2 regions of the Rhodoferax sp. GW821-FHT09E07 genome follow, and region 1 is predicted to be linked to the other one. Evidence: predicted binding sites of a transcription regulator. Region 1 holds the regulator's gene; the other holds the start of a gene.
What was found. Region 1 encodes NrdR, which represses ribonucleotide reductase genes. Its sites were predicted from a motif close to CACNANATNTNGTG; they were not measured.
Positions count from the first base shown of each region.

Region 2: the regulator NrdR is predicted to act here: its motif matches at 2,734-2,747, upstream of AC07OE_RS11885 (ribonucleoside-diphosphate reductase subunit alpha).

Region 1 covers NZ_JBWKOP010000002.1:439,415-443,833, reverse strand. Annotated here, with positions in the region: gene AC07OE_RS05250 (pilus assembly protein) at 1-1,170, shown strand, start outside; gene AC07OE_RS05245 (type IV pilin protein) at 1,202-1,627, shown strand; gene AC07OE_RS05240 (GspH/FimT family pseudopilin) at 1,634-2,176, shown strand; gene nrdR (transcriptional regulator NrdR) at 2,190-2,639, opposite strand; gene glyA (serine hydroxymethyltransferase) at 2,656-3,900, opposite strand; ZMP/ZTP riboswitch at 3,942-4,069, opposite strand; gene AC07OE_RS05225 (lytic transglycosylase domain-containing protein) at 4,088-4,419, opposite strand, start outside.
Region 2 covers NZ_JBWKOP010000005.1:291,596-296,014, forward strand. Annotated here, with positions in the region: gene AC07OE_RS11885 (ribonucleoside-diphosphate reductase subunit alpha) at 1-2,635, opposite strand, end outside; gene ampD (1,6-anhydro-N-acetylmuramyl-L-alanine amidase AmpD) at 3,001-3,600, opposite strand; gene AC07OE_RS11895 (sigma-54-dependent transcriptional regulator) at 3,593-4,419, opposite strand, start outside.

The sequences.
Region 1 (4,419 bases):
AACTCCGGCAATGTTTTATGGGAGTTTACTAATTCCGATGACGCTGATATGGGCAATCTTTTGGGTGAGCCAAAAATTGTTAAGTTAGCGGTAAATGGAAATTCCAGCGCCGCGCCGATCTATAAATGGTTTGCGTTGGTTAGCAGTGGCTATAATAATTACAATGGCGGTGGTATCAATGATAAGCAGGCTCTATTTTTACTGGATCTTGGGAAGCCTGCAGGGGATGCCTGGACTCAAGGGGTAAACTACTACAAGATAATTGCTGACAATTCAGCTTTTACTGCAGGAAACAGTGATGCTACGGGTTTGGCAATGCCAGGTGTTGCTACGGGTATTTACGGCAATGCTGTATTTGCTTATGCCGGGGATTTGCAAGGTAATATGTGGCGGTTTGATTTACGGGGTGACTCTTCTACGTGGCAGGGTTCGGCGAAAGCTTCTGTATTTTTTATTGCCAGAAATGCTTCCGGTTCTGCGACGCAACCTATTACAGTCATCCCTTCGGTGTCATTGAATCCGTCTAGTGGTTTTCAAATTGGATTTGGTACGGGCAAGTTCATTGAGCCATCAGATGCGCTCTCAACTTCTGCCGCACAGCAGTCTTTGTATGGTATTTGGGATTCGGATGACGGTAATAAATTTGAGCGCATCGTAACAGGCTCTTCTCCAAATACTATTAATGGATTAATTACGCGAACTCTGGTCGTTACATCCGGGACAACTACTGTGTCGATTTCGGGCGCGTCATTTAGCTATGGGACTGGCGTTGGCCAATATAGAGGATGGGTGGCGGATTTCTCTTCCACTATGGAGCGGGTGGCTGTTGATCCAACGATTGATAGTGGACTTATGGCTGTTAACTCTACCGTACCTGGGGGGGATCCGTGCGACACTACTGGAGGTTCTAACCAGTATCGCTACAATCCCAATACCGGATTTACCTTTGTTACTACAGGATCAAATAATACACAAGGTTATCTTGGTAGTGCCTCTTTGCTGGAGGTCGGAGATACGGCGTGGAGTACAAGGGATTCGTCGGGACGATATGTGGTGACAAAGAAAGTGAATTCCATCAGCCCGGGCGTGGGTGGTGGATTAAATACGCAGGAGAGTACTGTGACCACAAGAGCAGGGCGTATCAGTTGGCGTGAAATCACCGACTTTTAAAGTTCCATAGTTTCTCAATTGGACTTTATATATGCCAAAAATAAGAGGTTTTTCTCTGATCGAATTAATGGTAGCTGTTGCCATTGTTGGACTGCTTGCTTCTGTTGCGTTTCCGTCGTATCAGAGCTACGTTTTGCGGAGTAAGCGTACAGAATGTCGTGCTGGGATTCTGCAGGTTATGCAGCAGCAGGAGCGCTATTACACGGCGCAGAACACATATCTTGCATTTACTAGTTCGGCGACAAATGTCCCTATGAAGCAATTTTCCGGAGACTCTTTATCATCAAGTGCATGCACGCTCTCTGCTGCTGTTTGTTCGGGGTCGGCATTGAATGCTTGCGTTACAGTGACTGGAACTTTTGTGCGAGCAGATCCGGTAGTTGGTAATATCACGCTTCAAAGCGATGGAACCCGTGGTTGTAGTGGAACAGATCAGACAAAATGCTGGACCAACTGAGCCATTATGTACACATACCGTCTAGCGAAGGGTTTTACATTAATTGAATTGGTGGTCACTTTGGCCATTTTGGCATTGTTGACTTCCTTGGCTATTCCATCCTATCGAATTTTCATAATTAATCAACAGCTTAGTAATGCAAGTAGTGAACTGTTGGTTTCGCTGATGCAAGCAAGAGCAGAGGCGTTGCGCCAAGGCTCGAATATGGCGGTTTTTCCTACCGATGGAGTAAGTTGGGCGAGTGGGTGGTACATAACTGCTGTTAATAACAGTTGCACTCCACAAGGCAGTGTTTTTGGAAAAACGCCGAGTATTGGTAATTTTGTGGTGGTGGGAGCAGCCAACACTAATAATGCCTTCGCGCATACCAGTCCTTTTTTTGCATACTCACCCGCCGGTTTTTCATATTCATGCCCTGGCTACGTTGGTGCAATGAACAGTAGTTTGTCTTTTTTAGCTACGGAGGGTGGACGGGAGAGGCGTATCGTTGTGAGCCTTTCAGGGCGCCCCCGCATCTGCGATCCGAGTAGGGAGGCATCTTGCAGCTAATTGAATGAATGGGTTACCGACTCACCTCATCCACCAACGTCTTAAACTCATCAATATCCTCAAAACTCCGATAAACGCTGGCAAAGCGTACATATGCCACTTTGTCGAGCTTCTTGAGTTCGCGCATGACGAGCTCGCCGATGCGGGTGGACTGGACTTCGCGCAGGCCCAGGTTGAGGAGTTTTTCTTCGATGCGCTCGATGGCGCTGTCGATTTGCTCGGTGCTCACGGGCCGTTTGCGCAGGGCCAGGTTCATGGAGGCGAGCAGTTTGGCGCGTTCAAACTCGATGCGGCGACCGTCTTTCTTGACGATGGCCGGGAAGTTGACGTCCGGGCGCTCATAGGTGGTGAAGCGCTTTTCGCACGATCCGCACTGGCGGCGGCGGCGAATGAAGTCCCCGTCCTCAGAAATCCGGGTCTCCACCACCTGGGTTTCCGAATGACTGCAGAACGGGCACTTCATCGAGGGTTGGCCTGACTTACTTGTAGACCGGGAAGCGCGAGGTCAGGGCGTGCACCTTGGCGCGCACGGCGGCGATGTTGGCCTCGTCGCGCGGGTTGTCCAGCACGTCGGCAATCAGGTTGGCCGTGGCGCGGGCTTCCTCGTCCTTGAAGCCGCGGGTGGTCATGGCGGGTGTGCCGACACGGATACCGCTGGTGACCATGGGCTTTTCGGGGTCGTTGGGGATGGCGTTCTTGTTGATCGTCATGTGGGCTGCGCCCAGAACGGCCTCGGCTTCCTTGCCGGTGATGCCCTTGGAACGCAGGTCCACCAACATGACATGGCTGTCGGTGCCGCCGCTGACGATGCGCAGGCCGCGTGCGGTCAGCGTTTCGGCCACGATCTTGGCGTTGCGGGCCACTTGCTGCTGGTAAATCTTGAACTCGGGGCTTAGTGCTTCCTTGAAAGCCACGGCCTTGGCTGCGATCACATGCATCAGCGGGCCGCCTTGCAGGCCGGGGAAGATGGCGCTGTTGATGGCCTTTTCGTGCTCGGCTTTCATCAGGATGATGCCACCACGGGGGCCGCGCAGGCTCTTGTGGGTGGTGGAGGTCACCACGTCGGCGTGGGGCACGGGGTTGGGGTACACACCAGCGGCGATCAGGCCGGCGTAGTGGGCCATGTCGACCATGAAGATGGCACCGACGTTCTTGGCAACCTTGGCGAAGCGTTCAAAGTCGATGGCCAGGGAGTAGGCAGAAGCGCCAGCGATGATCAGCTTGGGTTTGGTTTCATGGGCCTTGCGCTCCATCGCGTCGTAGTCGATCTCTTCCTTGGCGTTGAGGCCGTAAGAGACAACGTTGAACCACTTGCCGCTCATGTTGAGGGCCATGCCGTGGGTCAGGTGGCCGCCTTCGGCGAGGCTCATGCCCATGATGGTGTCGCCGGGCTTCAGGAAGGCGAGGAAGACGGCTTCGTTGGCGGATGCGCCGCAGTGGGGCTGCACGTTGGCGGCTTCGGCGCCGAAGATTTGCTTGATGCGGTCGATGGCCAGTTGCTCGGCAACATCCACATGCTCACAGCCACCGTAGTAGCGGCGGCCGGGGTAGCCTTCGGCGTACTTGTTGGTCAGCTGGCTGCCCTGGGCGGCCATGACGGCCGGGGAGGCATAGTTTTCGCTGGCGATCAGCTCGATGTGGTGTTCCTGGCGGGCGTTCTCGGCCTGGATGGCGGCCCACAGTTCGGGGTCAGCTTGTTCTACGAGGATGTTGCGGTCGTACATGGCAGTCCTAAAAGACAAATGGCCTGTGGGTCAAAAAGACACAGGGCTGCCCAGGCGAACGGCTGAACACAATCCCGAAAAGGGTTGCGGCACGCTTCCCAGTGGTGTCCCACGTCAGCGCCGATGATCCGGAGGGATCAGGCGCCTATCGCCAGTCGCGTGCAGAAAGGAGTTTACCCGAGTCAGCTCAGGAATTGGCGATAGTGGCCACGTTTTCCACGGTGGTGGGCGTTGCCGTTGTGGGGGGCTGCAATTTCACGGGTACGGGCATCGGGGATGCCATCGGCACGGCACGACCGGAGGCTACCAGCTGCAGACGGGCATGCTCTGCCAGCACCTTGGCGCTGTAGCCGCCGTCTTCTTCCATGTTGGCTGCGCCCACATAGAACTTCAGGCCACCCTCCACGGAACCGGCGCGGGCGATGCATTCCTGCAGCACCTTGACACCCACGCGCAGGTTGGACACGGGATCAAATGCGGCCAGCTTGCCCCCAAAGCTTTCGTACTTGTCGCTGTGTA
Region 2 (4,419 bases), on a different contig from region 1:
CGCCGGCCATGTAGATGTTCAGAGACTGCGCCTGGTCAATCCACTTTTGGCGACGTGCCGCGGCTTCCACCAACCAGCGTGTTTCCACTTCAAATGCGGTGGCATAAAGCTGTTTGATTTCCTGGGGCACACGGTCGATGGGGCTCAGTGATCCGTCGAAGTGTTTCAGGTCCATCACCATCACGTCGTCCCAAAGACCCAAGGCCTTGAGGTCCCGCACCAGGTAGCTGTTGATGACGGTGAACTCGCCCGACAGGTTGGACTTCACCGACAGGTTGCCGAAACACGGCTCGATGGAGGCGTCCACACCAATGATGTTGGAGATGGTGGCAGTAGGCGCAATGGCCACGCAATTGGAGTTGCGCATGCCGTCCTGTGCAATCTTCTTGCGCAGGGCATCCCAGTCCAGGGTGGCGGAGCGATCCACTTCCACATAGCCGCCGCGGGCCTGGGCCAGCATGTCCAGGGTGTCGGGTGGCAGGATGCCCTTGTCCCACAGAGAACCCTTGAAGCTGGAGTACTGGCCGCGTTCACGGGCCAATTCCGTGGACGCCCAATAGGCGTAGTAGCTGATGGCTTCCATGGACTCGTCGGCAAACTGCACAGCGGCGTCGCTCGCGTAAGGAATGCGCAGGGCATACAGGCTGTCCTGGAAGGCCATAACGCCCAAGCCCACGGGACGGTGGCGCATGTTCGAGTCACGCGCCTTCTTGACGGCGTAGTAGTTGATGTCGATCACGTTGTCCAGCATGCGCATGGCAGTGCCAATGGTGCGCTTGAGCTTGTCGTGGTCCAGCTTGCCGTCTTTCAAGTGCTGGCGCAGGTTGACCGAACCCAGATTGCAGACGGCGGTTTCGGTGTCGCTGGTGTTGAGTGTGATCTCGGTGCACAGGTTGGACGAATGCACTACGCCGGCATGTTGCTGGGGCGAGCGAACGTTGCAGGCATCCTTGAAGGTAATCCATGGGTGGCCGGTTTCAAACAGCATGGTGAGCATCTTGCGCCACAGGTCGCTGGCTTCCACGGTGCGCGAGGGCTTGATTTCACCGCGTGCGGCCTTGGCTTCGTAGGCCACGTAGGCTTTTTCGAAGTCGGCGCCAAACAGATCATGCAGGTCAGGAACGTTGGAGGGCGAGAACAGGGTCCACGTGCCTTTTTCCATCACGCGGCGCATGAACAGGTCAGGGATCCAGTTGGCGGTGTTCATGTCGTGCGTGCGGCGGCGGTCGTCGCCGGTGTTCTTGCGCAGTTCCAGAAATTCTTCGATGTCCAGGTGCCATGTTTCCAGGTAGGTACACACCGCGCCCTTGCGCTTGCCGCCCTGGTTCACTGCAACGGCGGTGTCGTTCACCACTTTGAGGAAAGGAACCACGCCCTGGGATTCGCCGTTGGTGCCCTTGATATGGGAGCCCAGGGCCCGCACGCGGGTCCAGTCATTGCCCAGGCCGCCCGCAAATTTAGAGAGCAGGGCGTTTTCCTTGATGGATTCGTAGATGCCGTCCAGGTCGTCGGGCACGGTGGTCAGGTAGCAGCTGGAGAGTTGCGAACGCAGCGTGCCGCTGTTGAACAGCGTGGGCGTGCTGGACATGAAGTCGAAGCTGGACAGCACTTCGTAGAACTCGATGGCGCGGGCTTCGCGGTCGATCTCATTGAGGGACAGGCCCATGGCCACGCGCATGAAGAAAGCCTGGGGCAGTTCGATGCGGGTCTTGCCTTCGTGCAGGAAGTAGCGGTCATACAGGGTCTGCAGGCCCAGGTAGTCAAACTGCAGGTCGCGGCTGGCCTTGACGGCAGCTCCCAGGCGCTTCAGATCGAACTGCAGCAGTTTTTCATCCAGCAGCTCGGCATCCACACCGCGCTTGATAAAGCCGGGGAAATAGTCGGCATAGGCTTCCTGCATGTCGGCTTGGGCCACATCACGGCCCAGCACTTCACGGGAAATGGTATGGAACAACAGGCGTGCGGTGGCGTAGGTGTAGTCCGGATCCTTTTCGATCAGGGTGCGGGCAGCCAGGATCGAAGCCTTGTACACCTCGTCCATCGGTACGCCGTCATACAGGTTGCGCATGGTTTCGGCGACGATAGGATCAGCCTTGACATCCGCGCCCAGTCCCGTGCATGCCGCTTCAATGCGAGATTTGAGCTGGTTCAGGTCCAGCGCAATGCGTTGACCGTCTTCCAGCACATGGATGGTGGGCAGAGCAGGTGCGGCTTGTGCAACCTGCTTGGCACGTTCCTGGGTGCGGCGTTCGCGGTACAACACGTAGGCACGGGCAATCTCGTGGTGGCCGCCACGCATCAAGCCCAATTCCACTTGGTCTTGCACGTCTTCAATAGGGAAGGTGCCGCCACCGGGGCGCGAACGCATCAACGCGCGGATGACCTGTTGGGTCAAGCCGTCCACCGTCTCGCGCACGCTGGCGGATGCGGCACCTTGGGTGCCATGCACCGCCAAGAAAGCCTTCATCAGGGCCACGGCGATTTTGTTGGGCTCGAAGGGGACCACTGCGCCATTGCGGCGAATGATTTGGTAGTGGGCCAGGGTATTGACCGCACCACCTTCTGCAGCGGCCGTGCTGTGCACGGTCAGCAGGGTGGCAGAGGATGCTGGGCTTACGGTAGAAATGGATTGCATGATTTCCTCGTCTAAATCAGTGTTTTTATGTGTGCCTGGTGACCCGTCGGCTGGCGCTGTAGTGGTTGGATCCGTCGGTGTGCGACTTCAGCAGTGCACACTATATCTGGGGTCTGGGGTGGTTACAAGCCACTACCGGTAGTGTACCGCCTGCTTGTGTGGTCGTGCCGCTGGGGCCCGGTGGCAGGCGATATTTGGCGCGCAATCGCAAGCCCTTGCCAGATGGGCTTTTTCGGCAGCTCAGCGCCATTTGGTGCGCTTTTTGGAGTGATTTGCCCTTGAAAGGCGCATGGTTGCTGCACCAGCCGTGGCGGGCAGGTGCGCTAGCGAACTCTGCAGGCGCGCCAAATAGTTACGAAATATTTTTATGGCGTTGTCGGCGTCGTGCTTCCCGAGGGAAAACACTCGGTTGGCAATCCCAGAATTTTCTGCAGCTCTGACCAGGCAAAACCAGGCCCCGGATCGGCTTTGCGCCCCGGAGCGACGTGCTCATGGCCCGCAATGTGCTGAATGGGATATTGCTGGGCGATGGCAGGACATAAAGCTTGCAGGGCTTCATATTGCGCAGGTTCAAAGGTATGGCCTTCCAGGCCTTCGAGTTCAATGCCGATGGAATCGTCGTTGCAGTTGTCCCTGCCGCGGTAACGGGACACGCCGGCGTGCCAGGCGCGGGCGTCGCAACTTACAAACTGCCAGATATCACCGTTGCGCTGCACAAAAAAGTGGGCTGATACCTGCATGCCCTGGATGCTCTTGAAATAAGGGTGTGCGTTCCAGTCCAGGGTATTGGTGAACAGCCGTTGCACTTGGCCGGTACCGTATTGACCTGGGGGTAGGCTGATGGAATGCAGCACGATCAGGTCCACCTGTGTGGCAGGGGGGCGAGGACCAAAGTTAGGCGACCCCAGGCGATGCGCAAAGCGGTACCACCCGTTGTTCCACAGTGGCGTGTGAGGCTCAGGCATCGGGTGTTTCGTCTGATGCGTTGGGTACGTCGATCTGCAGGCGCGCCATGCGGTAGCGGATTTGCCGCAGGCTGATGCCCAGCCGCTGGGCCGCGACTGTGCGGTTGTAGCGGGTTTCTCTGAGGGTACGTACCAAAATTTCCCGCTCCTGCATATCGAGATGGCGCTGCAAGTCCTTCGGAATTTCGATGGGCGGCGCAACAGGCGGGGCTGGCACGTTCGCGTGTTGTAGGGGCGGAGGTGCTGCAGGTGTATCGTCCGCTTGTAGAGGAGTCGGGGTCGTGGCCAAGGGGTGGGTATCCAGTTCCAGCATGGCCCCGTCTGAGAGCGCTACCGCCCGGTGTAGCAGATTTTCGAGTTCGCGCACATTACCCAGCAAAGGCATCTGGACGAGCTGGTTTGCCGCGTAGGGGGATAGCTGCGCTGGCAAGGTGCCAGATTCCTGTGCGATGCGCGCGAGCAGCGCATCGCACAGCGCAGGCAGGTCCTCGCAGCGTTCCCGTAGCGGCGGGATGTAGAGATCGATCACGTTGAGGCGGTAGAACAAATCCTGGCGGAAGCGCCCGGCTTGAACCTCGGCGACCAAGTCTTTGTGGGTGGCGCTGACGATGCGTACATCCACCGCCTCTTCCTGTTGCGAGCCAAGGGGACGTACATGCCGCTCCTGGATAGCTCGCAGCAGCTTGGATTGCATGGCCAGTGGCAAATCCCCAATTTCATCGAGAAACAGGGTGCCGCCATGCGCCGCCTGGAAGAAGCCGCCCCGGTCCTGTGTCGCGCCTGTGTAGGCACCTTTGCGTGCACCGAAAAATTCGGCCT